Regions from separate parts of the Neorhizobium sp. T7_12 genome, predicted to be linked through region 1. Evidence: predicted binding sites of a transcription regulator. Region 1 holds the regulator's gene; each other region holds the start of a gene.
The links. The regulator PhoB, encoded in region 1, activates phosphate uptake and scavenging genes when phosphate is short. The targets are predictions, from matches to a motif close to TGTCATNNANCTGTCAT.

Region 1 (4,468 bases):
ATAGATTTTGTTGGTTAGGGGGTCCGCCGACCGATCGGCAGATTCACTCCCCACCGTTCCTCAGCTCCGCCAGAATGGTCAGCACCGCGCCATCGAGATTCGTCACCACCTCGTCGTTCCAGAAGCGCAGGATGCGAAAGCCCTGGCTTTGGAAATATGCATCCCGGACTTCGTCGGATATGCTCCCGGCGTGTTGTCCGCCATCCACCTCGATGATCAACCGCCCTTCGAAGCAGACGAAATCGAGGATATAACCGTCCAGCGGAACCTGACGCTTGAACTTGAAGCCGCCGATCTGCCGGTTGCGGGCGGCCTGCCACAGGATATTTTCCGCCTTGGTGGAATCCAACCGCATGGCTCTCGCAAACCGTCGATGTCGATCCGGAATGTCGCGGCGCATCACAATCCCCGATGGTGTCCATGCATTTACGCACGGAGACGAAGGGTACGGCAAGAGCGCGGCAGGCGCCCTATCTCCCCCCTGGCGGGGGAGAATGGAATTTCAACATCTTAGCTTCAGCTAAGTGTTAGAAATTCCAAGAGAGGGGATCCAACGCCGGTGCCAACAGCAAACCCGCCAGCTTCCATGGCTATGATCCGTCGGCGGCATGAGACGGTCAGGGTAAAGGTGAGCCTCGAGGCCAATGGGGGCGTCAGAAATCGCCCAATGCGTATCCGGCGCCGCGCACGGTCCGGATCACGTTGTCGGACTTGCCAAGGCTGATGACTTTGCGAAGCCGGCCTATATGGACGTCGATCGCGCGCTCATCGACGGTCGTGTCGTCGCCCCACAGGGATGCCTTGAGCTCCGAGCGGGAATAGACCTTGCCTGGGGTGCGCATCAGGAATTCAAGAAGCTTGAACTCCTTCGGCCCGAGCTTGACCTCACGTTTCTGCCGGTGAACCCGATGGGCCTCCCGGTCGAGCGTGAGATCGCCGACCTTGAGCATGTGGTCCAAGAGGGCGGGATTGACGCGCCTCAGCAGGTTTTTCACACGGACGACGAGCTCGACCGGGGAAAATGGCTTCATGAGGCAATCGTCGGCACCCGCCGCAAGGGCGATGAGGTGAAGGCCCTCGCCACCCGACGGCACGAGGAGGATGATCGGAAGGCGCGATAACACAGGGTCGAGACGCACCTCGCGGCAGACCTCGAGACCTCGCACGCCCGGAAGATCCGAACTCATGACCAGGATATCCGGCGGAACGGCTTTCAGGCGATCTGAGATCTCGGCTCCACTTGCCAGCATCGATACGACGAAGCTGTCGGCCACGAGGGCTTTCTGCAATATCAGACGGAACGACTCGTCGTCGTCGACCAACAGGACCCGCGCGCTCATCTCGTGGCCACCAACTATGTTTCCATGGAGTATCCGGCACCGCGGACGGTGCGGATGACATCCTGCATGTTGGAGAAGTTGAGTGCCTTGCGAAGTCTTCCCACATGGACGTCGACCGTACGCTCGTCGACATAGATGTCGTGGCCCCAGACGCCGTCCAGAAGCTGCGAGCGGGAGAAGACCCGCCCTGGCGCTGCCATCAGGAATTCGAGCAGGCGGAATTCGGTCGGGCCAAGGCGCACTTCGCGGCTCTTGCGGTGAACGCGATGGGTTTCCCGATCGAGTTCGATATCGCCGCAGCGGAGAACGCTGGAGAGCACCTCGGGCCGGGCCCGGCGCAGCATGGCCTTGACGCGGGCCATCAGTTCCGGCGTCGAGAAGGGTTTTACCACATAGTCGTCGGCGCCGGTGGCGAGGCCGCGAACACGTTCGCTCTCCTCGCCGCGGGCCGTCAGCATGATGATCGGCAGGCGCTCGGTTTCCGGGCGCATGCGCAGCCGGCGGCAGAGTTCGATGCCGGAAACGCCTGGCAGCATCCAGTCCAGGATCAGAAGGTCGGGTACCCGCTCCTGAAGCCGAATTTCGGCTTCGTCGCCCCGCAAAACGGTATCGACCTCATAACCCTCGGCTTCCAGATTGTAACGAAGAAGCACGCTCAGCGCTTCTTCGTCTTCTACGACAGCGATTTTCGGCAGCATTCTTGGCCTGCTCCGTCAGTTCTATTCAGTGATCGCGCCGAGCGTGTTCGACGAGTCGTCCTTCGGACGATCGCCTTCCGGCTGGGCGCCCGTCGTCATGTAGTAGATGGTCTCGGCGATATTGGTGGCGTGGTCGCCGATACGCTCGATGTTCTTGGCGCAGAACAGAAGATGCGTGCAGGTGGTGATGTTGCGCGGATCCTCCATCATGTAGGTGAGGAGTTCGCGGAACAGCGAGGTGTACATCGCGTCGATTTCCTCGTCGCGGCTGCGGATCGCCTCGGCCTTTTCCGCCGAACGCGTCGCGTAGACGTCGAGGACGTCCTTGAGCTGCACGAGGGCGAGATCGGAGAGATGTTCGAGGCCGCGGGCGAGCTTGCGCGGAACGCCGGTGCCCTGAACCGCGATGACGCGCTTGGCGGTGTTCTTGCCAAGGTCGCCGACGCGCTCGAGATCGGAGGCGATGCGCAGCGAACCGACGATCTCGCGAAGGTCGGCTGCAACCGGCTGGCGGCGGGCGATCGTGATGATCGCCTTGTCGCCGATCTCGCGCTCGGCGTGATCGAGGATCACGTCGTCGGAGATGACCTTCTGCGCGAGTGCGGCGTCGGAATTGACCAGCGCCCGCACGGCGTCCGAGCACATCTGCTCGGCGAGGCCGCCCATTTCGGAAATGCGGCGGCTCAGGTATTTCAGTTCGTCGTCATAAGCCGACAGGATATGGGTCGATGCCATCTTCTAGTCCTCAAAATTGATTTTCAGGCGGCACAATCGGCTGGATCAGCCGAAGCGGCCCATGATGTAATCCTGGGTGCGCTGATCGTCGGGATTGGTGAACATCTTGTCGGTGTCGTTCTCCTCGACGAGCTGGCCGAGATGGAACATGGCGGTACGCTGCGACACGCGGGCAGCCTGCTGCATCGAGTGCGTCACGATCACGATCGTGTAGTTGGCACGCAGTTCATGGATGAGTTCTTCGACCTTGGCGGTCGCGATCGGGTCGAGAGCCGAACAGGGTTCGTCCATGAGGATGACTTCCGGCGACACGGCGATCGCACGGGCGATGCACAGACGCTGCTGCTGGCCGCCGGAGAGGCCCGTGCCGGATTCGTGCAGGCGATCCTTGACTTCGCCCCAGAGGCCGGCGCGCTGCAGGCTCGCCTCGACGATCTGGTCCATGTCGGCCTTGTTCTTGGAAAGGCCGTGGATGCGCGGACCGTAGGAAATGTTCTCGTAGATGGTCTTCGGGAACGGGTTCGGCTTCTGGAACACCATGCCGACGCGGGCGCGAAGTTCCACGACGTCGATGTTATTGTCGTAGATATCGTCCGTGTCGAGGGTGATCTTGCCGGTGACGCGGCAATTCTCGATCGTGTCGTTCATGCGGTTGAGGCAGCGCAGGAAGGTGGACTTGCCGCAGCCGGAAGGACCGATGAGAGCCGTCACAGTGTTTTCGCGAACGTTGAGGTTCACGTCGAAAAGCGCACGCTTTTCGCCGTAGTAAACCGAAACGTCCTTGCCGATCATCTTGTGGGAAGCATCGCTCATCTTTTGGTCCAGCGCCTTTTCTACTGCCGATTCTGACATCATATTCATTGTCATACTCCTTCTACCAGCGCCGCTCGAAGCGACGCCGCAAGAGAATTGCGCCAACATTCATTAGGATGAGGAACAGGAGCAGGATGATGATTGCTCCCGAGGTACGCTCGACGAACGCGCGCTCCGCTTCGTTCGCCCACATGTAGATCTGGACCGGCAGCGCCGTCGACGGGTCGAGCGGCGTGGTCGGATAGTTGGCGACGAAGGCCACCATGCCGATCAGCAGCAGCGGCGCGGTTTCGCCAAGTGCGTGGGCCAGGCCGATGATGGTGCCCGTCAGGATGCCCGGCATGGCAAGCGGCAGGACATGGTGGAAGATCGTCTGCATCTTCGATGCGCCGAGCCCGAGGGCGGCCGCCCGGATCGATGGCGGCACGGCCTTCAGTGCCGCGCGGGTCGCGATGATGATCGTCGGCAGCGTCATGAGGGTGAGCACCAGACCGCCGACGAAGGAGGCGGAACGCGGCAGGCCCATGAAGTTAACGAAGACCGCCAGACCGAGAAGACCGTAGACGATCGAGGGAACGGCCGCGAGATTGTTGATATTCACCTCGATCAGGTCGGTGAACTTGTTCTTTGGGGCGAACTCCTCGAGATAGATCGAGGCGGCGACGCCGATCGGCAGCGCCAGGACAAGCACGATCAGCATCATGTAGAACGAGCCGATGAGCGCGACGCCGACGCCGGCCGCTTCCGGACGGCTCGATGCGCCGTTGACGAAAATGCCGCTGTTGAAATGCTTGGCAAGCGCTCCGCTGTCGGAGAGCTGCGTCATCCAGCCGAGCTGCTGGTCGTTGATCTTGCGGTTCTCCTGGCCGACGTTGAGGTCGA
Region 2 (4,468 bases), on a different contig from region 1:
AAAGAGGCTACGGATGAAGGGGTTGCGAACAACCAGATTCTCATCTTGCGACAATCGGGCAGCTCTCTGCCGTGTTCTCAGAAGGGCAATATCGTCAGGGAACTAAGCGACCCTTCGACGAATCTAAACAGGACCTTTAAGGATCCGTCGTCACTTAATCGCGTTCTTAAATGGTAAATTTCACGAGGCGGATAGCGTCGAACTTGGGGCAGCGTTTCGACCCATAGGAAAGAGGGCATCCGCGTGGCGGATGCCCTCTTCATCTCGAACGTTTCCCGATAAGGGCAGCCTCTTACTTCGCAGCCAGAAACTCACCGACTTCGAGCACGCTGAACTCGTTATTGTCGGCCTTGTCGACGGCGCGGCCGGCGGAGAAGGGTAGGTTGTTGTCGTTGCCGATGATGATGTGGGTGGCGTCGATGACGTCGACGTTCTCGATCGTCACGAACGGCATGTCGTAGACGCCGGCGACGCTGCCGGCCTTCTTCCTGTTGTCCGGGTCCTGGATGTTCATCAGGTCGATATAGCCGATCTTGCGGACGGCCTTGCCGACATTGGCGTCGGTCATTTCGATCTTGTAGACGCGCTTGTGCTTGGCCGGTGCGTTGAAGCAGGTCGGCTCGGGCTTCGCCGGATCGGCGCAGGGCTTGTCGGCGGTGCCGGCGCCGTTGTCGCGCTCGATGACCAGAGCGGTGGTCGCGTCGACCATGTTGAAGTCGCCGATCGCCTCGCCGCCCTTGGAGAGCGGGTAGAGCCACGAGCGGCCGGTCCATTTCTTCGAGGCGACGTCGAACTCGATGACGCGCAGGGCCGTCAGCCCCTCTGCGTCTTCGACCTTGCCGTCTTCCTTGTAGAGCGGTCCTTCGAGCAGGCCGTAGAGCTTGGCTCCGTCCTTGGACATCGCAAGGCCTTCATAGCCGCCGGAGCGCTTCACGTTGAAGACCGGTGCCTTGGCGGCCGGGTTGGCCTGCAGCTGGACGAGCGGGCTGTCGGGAGACGTGACCGGCTTGCCATCGACGAGCGTCGATACGACGTCGGTCAGGCGGCCCTGCATGTCGACCTTGATGAGGTAGGGCCCGAACTCGTCGCCGAGCCAGAAGCCGTCGGCGACCGGCTGGATCGATTCGATGTCGAAATCGGCGCCGGTGAGGTAACGGGTCTCCGAAGCTTCCGTGACGATCGGGAACGGCGCGATCTTGTTCGGGTCGGAGAGGAAGATATTCTTGACGACTTCGGCCTTGTTGGCGGCCCAGTCGAATTTCATCTGGTGCAGGAACAGCATCGCGTCGGAGGAATTGCTCTTGCCGCCGAAACCGTTGTCGGACAGCGTCCAGAACGTGCCGTCGGCCATGGTCTTGATACCGGAGAAACCCTGGACCGGCTGGCCGTCGAGCGGCAGCTTGACGTCCGTCACGCGGGCGCCGTCCTTGCCCGGCAGGGTGCCGAGGGCTTCGGTGCGCTTGCGGTCGGCGGTGGTGAACTTGCCGGAGGTCTTGAGGAACGCCGGTGCATCGGCCGGAGCCGGAACGACCGTGTTGGCGGGCAGGATCGCCTGGCCAGTGAGCTTGGCCGGGAATACCTTGTCGTCGGCAGAAGCGGAGCCGCCGATCAGCGCGGCGAGCGCGCCAATCACCACGGGGGTAGCAAGCAGAAATTTGGTCATGGGATCACCTGTTGGTTGGCGTGTCAAAGACGCCAACCGGTTAAGGTGAGTGCATGACGCCGAGGTGATGGAAGATTGACGCTTCGATGAAGCTTTGATGACGGTAATTTCACAAATGCCACGGGAGCTTAGGCGCTGCGCTTGAGCGCCATCCAGCGGCCCGGCGTCATGCCGAACGTCTTCTTGAAATGACGGGTGAAATGCGCCTGGTCGGCAAAGCCCGCATCGGCTGCGACATCTGCCAGGCTGCCGCCTTCCGACAGCATGATCTTTGCCCGATCGAGCCGGCGCATGACGAGGTAGCGGTGCGGGCTGGTCCCCAGAAGCTTCCGAAACTGCCTTGCAGTCGTGTAGCGGTCGAAGCCGCTCACCTCCTCGAGTTCCTCGGAAGAAACCGTGCGGCCCGAATTCGCCTGCAGGTAATCGCGGCAGCGCAGAACCGCCTGTTGCGCGCGCGGCGTTCCCGGCGCACCACCCTTGCCGTCCGCATGGCGCCAGAGGCTTGTTGCCATGCGGCCGATCAGGTCGTCGAGCAGCAGGTCCAGCGGCTCGGCCGCGAGATCGTCCAGGGCTTCGACAAGGCACTGCCGGAATTCCGCATCCGCTATGATGGGATTCGGCACGAAGGGCAGGCCGCGCGAACCGCCGGCCGCCTCGATCAGCCGCTCCGGCGGCAGGTAGAGCATGCGGTAGCGCAGCCCGGCGTCGGTGCCGGCCGCCCCGTCATGCACCTCGTCCGGATGCAGCACGATGACATTGCCGGGCAGGCTGGCGCGGGCGGCACCGCGATACTGGAAGGTCTGCACGCCGGAAAGCGTCATCCCGATCGCATAGGTGTCGTGGCGATGGGGCTCGAAACCGAGCCCGTGGAACCGTGCCTCGATCCGCTCGATGCCGCGCGAGGAGGGCGCCTGGACGATGCCATCCGGCGCGCACCTTGCGCTGCCGCCAGACGTGCTTGCGGCGCTGCACGAACGTTCAAGACCCGCGGCATCGGCTGCCGCTATCTCGTCAGTTCTCGCATAACCTTCGACGGAGTTGTTTTTCATGTTCGATACCAAGATCGCGATCGTGCTTCGCGATGACCTCGCCCCTTGGCAGGAGCTCAACGTGACCGCGTTTCTGACGAGCGGCATCATCGCGCAAAATCCCGCGATCATTGGTGAAGCATATCGGGACGCGGCGGGTCATGTCTACAATCCGATGAGCATCCAGCCGATCGTGGTGCTGACCGCCGACCAGGAGACGCTGCGGACCATCCACCGGCGCTCGCTGGAGCGGGAGGTGACGACGTCGGCCTATATCGAGGAAATGTTCTCGACCGGGCATGACGTGGCCAACCGCGAGGTATTCGCGCAGTTTGCGCCGGAAGACGCGAAACTGGTCGGCATCGCGCTCAGGGCCGAGAAGAAGATCGTCGACAAGATTACCAAAGGCTCGAAAATGCATAACTGACTGCGAAGAACATAGTCTTCGGAATGACCCAGAGCGCGGCGATCGGCGTGGTCGAGGCCACGACATAGGCAGTGATGCTCAACAGCAAATAGTTGATCCAGGCGGCTGACCGCGAGGTTACGAGACCTGCGAGGGCGACGAGCAGGTTGGCGGCGCAGATCACCCGGGTGATCGGGCGGATCCAGAGCGGCGAAAAGGCTCCAAGGCTCGCCGCTTCCATGAGAAGGACGAGCAACAGCGAGAGCAGGACGACGACTGCGATCAGGACATTCGATGTCAGATAGCGCATCGGTCGCTCAGGCCTCCAGCGCCGCGAAGTTCGAGGCAAGCGATCAGGGCACAGCCCCTAAAGCTCCACCGCCTCGACCTTCTTGTTGACGAAGCGCAGGGCCACGCCGCCGTTGATGAGTTTGAGCGCCGTTTCGCCGAAAAGGTCGCGGCGCCAGCCATGCAAGGCTCCGACATCGGCGGCCTCGCCCTCGGCGGCGATCCTTTCGAGATCGTCGGTATTGGCTATGATCTTGGCGGCGACGCCCTGCTTGTCGGAGATCAGCTTCAGGAGAACCTTGAGCAGCTCGACGGCGGCTGCGGTGCCTTCCGGAACATGCACATGTTTCGGCGCATGCGGCATCTCGGTCTTCGGCAGGGCAAGTGCTGCATTGACCGCCTCGATGATGGCGGTGCCGGAGGCGGAGCGCTCCCAGCCTTTCGGAATGGTGCGAAGCCGCGACATGGCTTCCACATCCTTCGGCTGCTGCTGGGCGATCTCGTAGATCGCGTCATCCTTCAGCACGCGGGAACGCGGCACATTGCGGCTGCGCGCTTCGCGCTCGCGCCAAGCGGCGACGAATTTCAGGACGGCGAGCTCGGTCGGCTTGCGCAGGCGCGACTTGAGGCGCGCCCAGGCGTCGTCCGGGTGCAGGTCATAGGTGCCGGGCGATTCCAGCACGGCCATTTCCTCGGTCAGCCACAGCGCCCGGCCTTCCCGTTCGAGCTGGGCCTTGAGGAAGAGATAGACGTCGCGCAGATGGGTGACGTCGGCGAGCGCATATTCGAGCTGCTTGTCGGACAGCGGCCGGCGGCTCCAGTCGGTGAAGCGCGACGACTTGTCGATATGGACGTCCTTGATGCGGCTGACAAGCTGGTCGTAGGAGACCGAATCCCCGAAGCCGCAGACCATGGCGGCGACCTGGGTATCGAAGATCGGATGCGGCACCAGATTGCCGAGATGGTGGATGATTTCGATATCCTGGCGGGCCGCGTGAAACACCTTGATGACGGCGGGATTGGCCATCAGCTCGAAGAAGGGTTTCAGGCTCAGCCCCTTGGCGAGCGGATCGACGAGAACTT
Region 3 (4,468 bases), on a different contig from region 1:
TGCGACCGCATTGGCCCGTATGCCCTTTTCGGCCAGCAGCTGTGCGAGGCCCGCCGTGAAATTCTGGATCGCGCCCTTGGTGGTCGCATAGGCGAGCAGCGTCGGGCTCGGACTATCGGAATTGATCGAGGCCGTGTTGATGATGGCGCTCCCCGGCTTCATGTGGGGGACTGCTGCCTTGGTGAGATAGAACATCGCATGGATGTTGACCTGGAAGGTCAGTTCCCATTCTTCGTCGCTGATGTCGCCGATGTCGGAAAACGTCGCCTGATGAGCGGCGTTGTTGACGAGGATATCGATCCCGCCGAACTCCTGGACCGCCTTGTCGATGATCGCCCGGCAATGCGCTGCGGTCTTGATATCGCCCGGCACCAGCACCGCCTTGCGGCCGGCCTCCTCGACCAGGCGCCTGGTATCCTCGGCATCCTCGTCTTCATCCAGATAGGAAATCAAAAGATCGGCGCCCTCGCGCGCATAGGCGATCGCCACCGCCCGGCCGATGCCGCTGTCGCCGCCTGTGATCACCGCCTTCTTGCCGGCCAGTCGGCCGGAACCGCGGTAGGAAAGCTCGCCGTGATCTGGCACCGGATCCATGCGCCCGGTAAAGCCCGGCATCGGCTGCTGCTGTTCGGGAAACGGCGGAATAGGATACTGGGCCATCAAGATCTTCCTTGTTGTCGAGGTAGCGAACTGATCGCCCCAACTGGCCTCGTCTGGAGATGTTCCCAATCAAAATGAACAATCAAAAAAGGAGAAAACGCGACGCGACCCCACCTTCCGGCTCACGCCCCAGGGGTGATTGCTCCGTCGCCGCGCCGCAGGCGTTTCAACTGATTGACGATCCGAAGCGAGCTTGCGGCCCGCGCCGCCGAGGAATCCGAGCTCTTCGACAGGATCCGCAATATATCCTCCGCCTCGTCTGCGGAAATGGTGCCCCGGGCGGCGAGGCCGTTGATCAGCACGAGCATCGCCCCCTCGACCGCGAGCGATCGTCGGTGCGTTTCCATTTCGACTTCATCGGCATCGGACATTGCAGGCTCCTTGAACTGTCACCTGCCGAATGGTTTGGGGCGAAGATTGTTCCTCACCATCCTGCCCGGTCTTGTCGCAAGCCTCGAAGTCTGTCGGCAGTCAGTGGCCGTTCGGGGCGTCATTCGGCGGTGACGGGCTCTTGTCGACCTTGCCGGGGCCTGCCCTGTAAAAATACTGGCTCGCGACCAACCAGCCCTTCAGCGGCCGCATCGGCGCAAGGCAGGTGATGAGCAGGAAAGGCAGCGAGATCAGCAGATGCACCCAGAATGGCGGCTGGAAACTGGTCTCGATCCAGACCGCAAGCGCAATGCTCGGAATGCAGCCGAAGCACATGACAAAAAAGGCGGGACCGTCTCCGGGATCGGCGAAGGAATAATCGAGGCCGCAAACCTCGCAAGCCGGCCGCATCGACAGGAACCCGTTGAACAGATGTCCCTGGCCGCAACGCGGGCAACGGCCGCGCGGGCCGGTGCTATAGGGAGGAAGCGGCGCCCAATTCGCGTCATGGGACATGGAAATCTGCCTTTCGTGACAGGAGACAAAATGTGTTTTCCGGATATTTATCCGGCAGACCTCTATAACAAGCCGTTCCCTGCCGGGCGCAATCTCGGCTTTTGAGGTTCGGCACGAAACTTCTGTCATCGATCTATGGCAGGCAGCTTCAAAACAATAGTCTGGCGTCGATCGAATCGCTGCCCTTCACCTTAGATGGTATTTCATGGCTTCAGAATTTTCAGGCCTCGGCATCGCCCATCAGGGCCGTTTCACCCGGCTGAAGTGGCATCGCCTGCGCCGCAGCTTCAAGGACCCGCTGTTTTCCGCCGGCGTCATGGCACAAGGTTTTCGCCTGGGCGCATCGAGCGAACTCGATCTGCGCGTCCGCGCCGATGGCGGCTTTGTCGTGCTGCACGACGAGGAGCTCGAAGGTGAAACCACCGGCCACGGCCTCATCCGTGAGGCTTTGCCCGAAACCATCCGCGGCCTGACGCTTTTGCAGGGCGGCCATCCGCCGATCCTCAGCGAGGATCTCGCGACGATGCTTCAAACAGCGCATCCGGACGCCCTGCTGCAGTTCGACATGAAGGACGGACTGGAGGCGATCGGCGCACGCGGCATGGATCACCTCGCCGATCATTTCGGCGGCGCCGGCTCCTCGATCATCGTCAGCGGCGCCGATCTCGATCTTGTCGTCGCCGTCAAGCAGAGACTGCCGGGCCTCAAGCGCGGCATCGACCCGACCGGCAAGCTCATGGAAATCTATCGCCACCAGGGCCTCAAGGCCGTCGAGGCGGATCTTCGCGCCGATATCTCCGGCCCGACCGAGCCGGACACCATCTATCTCGCCTGGCAGCTGGTGTTGCAGGCGGCCAAGGACGGGCTCGACCTGATCGGCCTCTGCCACGATGCCGACCGGCTGGTGGATGCCTGGACCTTCAATCTCAAGAACCCGGACGCCGGGTTCGACGAGGCCGAAGCCCGCAGCTTCTCCGCCCTGATAGCGCTGAAGGCGGATCAGGTCACCACCGACGAACCGGTCGCCACCGAACGTGCCTGGGCGGCCATCTCCGCTTGAAGTTCATCAATCGTCGAACCCGAACGGATCGCGAAACACCCGCCGGTTGACCAGCTTGAGACTGCGGTCCGGCTGGATGATGTAATTTTCCTCGACCCGCTGGCCGAGTTCGTTGCGGAATTCGTGCGGCACGACGCTGCCGATCGGCGCCTTGGTGAGCTTGGTGCGCGGCTGGCCGCCATAGGTGATGCTGCCGGGGATCGGCCGGATGCCCGGACCGATGTCGAGTGCGCCGGTGGTTCCGCCGCCGTCCGTGCTGCAGCCGGCAAGCGCGATCACGAGACCGACGGTGGCGATAATGTTTCTCATGGGCTGATCCTTCCCGATGTCCCGCTGACGCGGTGGACTCACTGAACTTCGCGAATATGCGGGAAGTTCCATGCCATGAACCGAACCGATAAATCCTCTACCCATTGCCAAAATATCCGATACATCTGTCGCCCGCCAGTAACGGAATGAGGAGAATGACTGCCGTGACGAAATCCTTTGGAGCGATGTCGATCGCCGAGCTTTCCGCGCTCATCCAGATGGGCAGGGTCGACCCCGTCGAAGTCACGGAATCGGTCCTCTCAGGTATCAAGGCCTACCCCGACAAGGCCGTGTTCATCTCGCTTCTCGAGGATCGCGCTATGGCTGAAGCGCAAGGCTCCTCGAAGCGCATGAAGGAAGGCCGCTCGCTCGGCCTGCTCGATGGCATCCCGATCGCCTGGAAGGACCTCTTCGACATCGAGGGATTGCCGACCACCGCCGGCTCGAAAGTCCTGAAGAAGGCAGATCCCGCCACAAAGGATGCAGCGATCGTCGACCTGCTGAAACAGGCCGGCATGGTCGCGGTCGGCCGCACCAACATGAGCGAATTCGCCTTTTCCGGCATCGGCATCAATCCGAATTACGGTACGCCGCACAATCCGCATGGCAAGGATGCGCCGCGCATTCCCGGCGGCTCCTCCTCCGGTTCCGGCGTCGCGGTCGCGGCCGGCCTCGTGCCTGTCGCGATGGGCACAGATACGGGCGGCTCGATCCGCATTCCGGCCGGTTTCAACGGCATCGTCGGTTACAAGGCGACCCGCGGCCGTTATGCGATGAACGGCGTCTATCCGCTGGCAACCAGCCTCGATTCGCTCGGCCCGCTTTGCCGCACGGTGCAGGATGCGGTCTGGATCGATGCGGCCATGCGCGGGCTCGCAGTTCCGCAGACGGCCCGCCACCCGGCGCGGCCGCTCGATATCGTCATCCCCACCAATATCGTCTTTGATGGCGCCGAGCCGGGCGTGGTGGCCGCCTTCGAAGCGGCGATCGAGCGGCTGGCAAAGGCCGGAGCCAGGATCACCCGCCTCGCCTTCCCGACCTTCGACGAACTCCCGAAGCTGATGGCGAAATACGGTCCAATGGTGACCGCCGAAGCCTTTGCCATGCATCGGGAAAAGCTGTCGGGGCCGGATGCCGCGGAGATGGACCACCGTGTCGTCGCCCGCACCCGCCTCGGCGAAAAGACCAGCCTGTCCGACTATATTGCCATCGTTGAAAACCGCGCCCGGATGATTGCCGAAACCGAGGCACTGATCGGCAACCGCTTCGTCGCCATGCCATCGGTCGCCCATGTAGCCCCGCCGATCGCCCCGCTCGAAAAGGACGACGAGCTGTTCTTCGCCACCAACGGCAAGACGCTGCGCAATACCGGCTTCGGCAATTTTCTCGACTGGTGCGGCGTCTCGATCCCCTGCGGCACCGGCGATGCGGGCATGCCGATCGGCTTCCTCTTGTCCGCCAACGCCAATTGCGATGAGACACTGCTGCAGGCCGCGATGGCCCATGAGGAAATCATCCGAGGGTAGGAACGGCGGAGCCGGATCGGCTCCAACA
Region 4 (4,468 bases), 330 kb from region 1:
TGAGGCCCGAGAAGGCACAGACGCCCGGCCGCTTGCCGATGATCTGGTTCACGTCGCTGAGATGCTTGTCGTAACGTCCTTCGACGCCGCAGATCAGCGCGTCCGCATCGCCGCGCTTGACCGCCAGCGCACCGATTACCGTATTGTTGGTGCGCACGATGGTGCGCGCCGCTTCCGGATTGATGCCTTCGCGGCCGACCAGGGCAAAATATTCATCGACATAGTCGCGATAGCGCGGATCGTCTTCCGGGTTGACCACGGCGAAATCGACATTCGGGCGGATCCGGATACCGAAACGGGCAAGCCGCGCCTCGATGACCGAAGGACGGCCGATCAGGATCGGGGTTGCCGTCTTTTCCTCGAGCAGAACCTGAGCGGCGCGCAGCACCCGTTCGTCCTCGCCCTCGGCGAAGATTACCCGGTTCTTTTCGGAAACCTTGGCGGCGCTGAAGATCGGCTTCATGACGAAACCGGAGCGCCAGACGAAGCGGTTCAGCTGGTCGAGATAGGCCTCGAAATCCTGGATCGGCCGCGCGGCGACGCCGGTCTCGGCCGCGGCCTTTGCGACCGCAGGCGCAATGCGCAGGATGAGGCGTGGATCGAAGGGCGAGGGGATCAGATAGTCTGCGCCAAAAATCGGCGACTCGCCGGAATAGGCGCGCGCCGCGACGTCGGAGACTTCCTCGCGCGCAAGCGCCGCGATGGCCTTGACCGCCGCCATCTTCATTTCCTCGTTGATCGTCCGGGCGCCGCAATCGAGCGCGCCGCGGAAGATGTAGGGGAAGCACAGCACGTTGTTGACCTGGTTCGGGAAGTCCGAACGGCCGGTGCAGATCATTGCGTCGGGACGGGCGGCGCGGGCAAGCTCGGGCATGATTTCCGGCGTCGGATTGGCAAGCGCCATGATCAGCGGCTTTTCGGCCATCTGTGCCAGGAGTTCGGGCTTCAGTACACCGGCGGCGGACAGGCCGAGAAACACGTCGGCACCGCCGATGCTGTCGGCAAGCACTCGCTTGTCGGACTTCTGGGTGTAGATTTCCTTCCACTCGTCCATCAGCGTATTGCGCCCGTCATAGACGAGGCCTTCGATGTCGTGGACCCAGATATTTTCTTTCTTCGCGCCGAGCGAAACGAGGAGATGCAGGCAGGCGAGTGCCGCGGCACCCGCGCCCGATGTCACGATTTTTACGTCGGCGATGTTCTTTCCGGCGAGTTCCAGCCCGTTCAGGACCGCGGCGGCGACGATGATCGCCGTGCCGTGCTGGTCGTCGTGGAAGACCGGGATGTTCATTTTTTCGCGCAGCCGGCGTTCGACCTCGAAACACTCCGGCGACTTGATGTCTTCGAGGTTGATGCCGCCGAAGGTCGGCTCAAGCGCCGAAACGGTCGAGACCATCGCCTCGATGCCGGGGGCGTCGATCTCGATGTCGAAAACGTCGATGCCGGCGAATTTCTTGAAGAGGACGGCCTTGCCTTCCATGACCGGCTTGGAGGCCAGCGGACCGATATTGCCGAGCCCAAGCACGGCCGAACCGTTGGAGACGACGGCGACGAGGTTGGCGCGGGCGGTATAGTCCGCAGCCAAATCCGGGTTATCGCGGATCGCCAGACATGGGGCTGCAACGCCCGGAGAATAGGCAAGCGCCAGATCGCGCTGGTTGCCGAGCGGCTTGGTCGCCTGGATCTCCAGCTTGCCGGGCCGCGGGTAGCGGTGGAAGAACAGCGCCTGCTCGTCGAGATCGCCGCTGACCGGCATGGCCGGCGACTTCGGTTTGTCCTGCGCGTTCATGTTTCCTCCTGGCTTGCTTGTTCTGTCTTTGAGGGGTCGAAAGGAGAGACCCCTCATTACATCAAACGACCCAAAGCAACAGCAGCTAATTTGCGGTCATCGCGGAAATTGGAACATGGGCGCTCCGGCGCGGGGCGCACCTTTCCCGGTCCCTGTCATCATCCTGAAACACGAGTCTGGTTTTGAAGCCAACAGAAGCGGCAGCGAAAGGACGACTTCGTGACCGGTGAGATGGATACAAGACATTTCAGAACGCTCTTCATTTCGGACGTTCATCTGGGCTCCAAGGCAGCCCGAACGGACTTCCTCCTGGATTTCCTGCGCTATCATGAAGCGGATACCATTTTCCTGGTCGGCGACATCGTCGACGGCTGGCGGTTGAAGCGCAACTGGTATTGGCCGCAGGGCTGCAACGACGTGGTCCAGAAGCTGCTGCGCAAGGCGCGCAAGGGCACCCGCATCGTCTACATCCCCGGCAACCACGACGAATTCCTGCGTTCCTTCCCGGGCACGCATTTCGGCGGCATCGAAGTCGCCGAGCGCGAAATCTACGAGATGGCCGACGGCAAGAAATACCTGGTCCTGCATGGCGACGAATTCGACGTCGTGGTCCGCAACGCCCGCCTGCTCGCCTATCTCGGCGACTGGGCCTATGACGCGGCGATCGTCATCAATATCGGGCTGGCCGCCATCCGCCGCCGCCTCGGCATGCCATACTGGTCCTTCTCCGCCTGGGCCAAGCTGCAGGTCAAGCACGCGGTCAATTTCATCGGCGAGTTCCAGCGGGTCGTCGCCGACGAAGCCCGCCGCAACAATGTCGATGGCGTCATCTGCGGCCATATCCATCACGCCGTCATGGAGGACATCGACGGCATCCACTACGTCAATACCGGCGACTGGGTGGAAAGCTGCACGGCAATTGCCGAGAATTTCGACGGCACGCTGGAATTGATTTCCTGGCAGAACATGGCCGCCACGGCGGAAATCAAGTCCTTGCCGGCGCCGCAATCCATCGAGGACATGCGGGCCGCCTGAGCGGCCTGCAACAGATGGACGGGCCTGCCAGAGGGCTATATCTTGCCATAGGCAGGCACAGGGGTGTGTGTTAGGTAAGCTGAAACTTCAGCAACCCACCCGTGAAATCGTGATTCCCTCAAATACGGCGCAGACAGCGCCCCGGTTCTTCCAGTTGCGCTGTGCGATCGCCTATGGGGCGCCGCTCGGGGTGAACGGAGTGATTCTGCCCTATCTGCCCGTCTGGCTCGACGGGCTTGCCTTTACCGAATTCGAAATAGGCCTCGTGCTCGCAGCCCAGCTTTTCCTGCGCGTGGCTGCCGCCCCGGTTGCCGGCCTGCTTGCCGACCGGATGACGGAACGGACCCTGATGCTCGCCTGGTCCGGCGCGTTGTCGTTGTTGACGGCATTCGCCATGTTCTTCACCCGCGACTTCTGGCCGGTTCTCATCGTCATCGCCGTTCAGGCGGCGGTCTTCGCGCCCTATGCGCCGATCGTCGAATCGATCGCCGTCAGCGGGGTCCGGCGCTGGGGTTTTCAGTATGGTTCGATGCGCGTCTGGGGATCCGTCGGCTTCGTGGCCGTGGCGCTCCTCGTCGGCGAACTCCGAGGCTTCTGGGGTTTCCAGGCTATTCCGTGGGCGATAGTGGTCGGTTTTCTCCTGACCGTCGCCGTTGCCTTCGCGGCTCCGAAGCTCGGCCGGGCGGTTGCAAGGCCGGACCCGGACAGGATGCCTCAGCCAAGCTCGCTCAGAAGGCTCGACCTGCACGTGCTGATGATCGGCGCGTCGGTGGCGCAGGCAGGGCACGGCATGTTCTATACGTTCGGCACCATCCACTGGCAGCAGATCGGGTTTTCGAGCGGCTCGATCGGCGTCCTGTGGAGCGCGGCCGTCGTGTCGGAGATCATCGTTTTTTTCGCAGCGGGCTGGATCGCCAGACGGATTTCTCCCTGGACGCTGATGCGGATCGGATGTGCGGTCGCGGTGGTCCGCTGGACGCTCTTTCCGATGCCGCTCGACTTCTGGGGATATCTGGCGCTGCAGGCCACTCACGCCTTCACGTTCGCCTTCGTCCATATCGGCATCCAGCATCGGCTGGTCGAGGCGGTGCGCGAAGACCAGGAAGCCTCGATGCAGGGTGCCTATGTCTTCTACAACGGCGTCTTTCTTGCGCTTGCGACGGTGCTTTCCGGCGTACTCTACCGCCAGTTCGGCCCGACGAGCTATGTGGCTATGTCGGTTCTGGCGCTGGTCGGCCTGTCGATCATCGCGCTTGCGGCAAGACTTCAGCCCCAGAGGGTCGCCTCCGGCGGATAGACGAGGGAACCCTCGTAGCGCAGCCCGCCCGGCCGGTCGCGGGCCAGCAGCAGCGGTCCGTCGAGATCCGCATAGTCCGCATCCTGGGCAAGCAGCACGGCCGGCGCCATGGCGAGCGACGAGCCGACCATGCAGCCGATCATCACGGCAAATCCGAGCCGCTGTGCTTCCGCCTTCATCGCCAGCGCCTCGGTCAGTCCGCCGGTCTTGTCGAGCTTGATGTTGACCGCGTCGTACCGGTCGCGAAGGCTTTCCAGGCCCTCCGTGGCATGTACGCTTTCATCGGCGCAGATGGAAACGAGGCGGTGGATACGGCCAAGCGCCGCATCCTGGCCGGCGGGCAATGG

Region 2: C5J26_RS17790 (esterase-like activity of phytase family protein) is a predicted target of PhoB. The motif match lies at 1,750-1,766, and genes of this name have one in related genera.
Region 3: C5J26_RS01870 (glycerophosphodiester phosphodiesterase family protein) is a predicted target of PhoB. The motif match lies at 1,669-1,685, and genes of this name have one in related genera.
Region 4: C5J26_RS08525 (UDP-2,3-diacylglucosamine diphosphatase) is a predicted target of PhoB. The motif match lies at 1,943-1,959, and genes of this name have one in related genera.

Annotation. Positions count from the first base shown of each region.
Region 1 covers NZ_PVBK01000002.1:188,532-192,999, reverse strand. The annotation lists gene C5J26_RS06890 (endonuclease domain-containing protein) at 44-400, opposite strand; gene C5J26_RS06885 (winged helix-turn-helix domain-containing protein) at 654-1,340, opposite strand; gene phoB (phosphate regulon transcriptional regulator PhoB) at 1,355-2,038, opposite strand; gene phoU (phosphate signaling complex protein PhoU) at 2,060-2,773, opposite strand; gene pstB (phosphate ABC transporter ATP-binding protein PstB) at 2,819-3,634, opposite strand; gene pstA (phosphate ABC transporter permease PstA) at 3,648-4,468, opposite strand, start outside.
Region 2 covers NZ_PVBK01000007.1:201,623-206,090, forward strand. The annotation lists gene C5J26_RS17785 (DUF308 domain-containing protein) at 1-177, shown strand, start outside; gene C5J26_RS17790 (esterase-like activity of phytase family protein) at 293-1,663, opposite strand; gene C5J26_RS17795 (AraC family transcriptional regulator) at 1,792-2,712, opposite strand; gene C5J26_RS17800 (DUF2000 family protein) at 2,711-3,118, shown strand; gene C5J26_RS17805 (hypothetical protein) at 3,090-3,407, opposite strand; gene rnd (ribonuclease D) at 3,465-4,468, opposite strand, start outside.
Region 3 covers NZ_PVBK01000001.1:383,740-388,207, reverse strand. The annotation lists gene C5J26_RS01885 (SDR family oxidoreductase) at 1-660, opposite strand, end outside; gene C5J26_RS01880 (hypothetical protein) at 783-1,031, opposite strand; gene C5J26_RS01875 (DUF983 domain-containing protein) at 1,132-1,545, opposite strand; gene C5J26_RS01870 (glycerophosphodiester phosphodiesterase family protein) at 1,751-2,605, shown strand; gene C5J26_RS01865 (hypothetical protein) at 2,612-2,914, opposite strand; gene C5J26_RS01860 (amidase) at 3,079-4,440, shown strand.
Region 4 covers NZ_PVBK01000002.1:517,191-521,658, forward strand. The annotation lists gene C5J26_RS08520 (NADP-dependent malic enzyme) at 1-1,789, opposite strand, end outside; gene C5J26_RS08525 (UDP-2,3-diacylglucosamine diphosphatase) at 2,021-2,824, shown strand; gene C5J26_RS08530 (MFS transporter) at 2,934-4,121, shown strand; gene dgcA (N-acetyl-D-Glu racemase DgcA) at 4,091-4,468, opposite strand, start outside.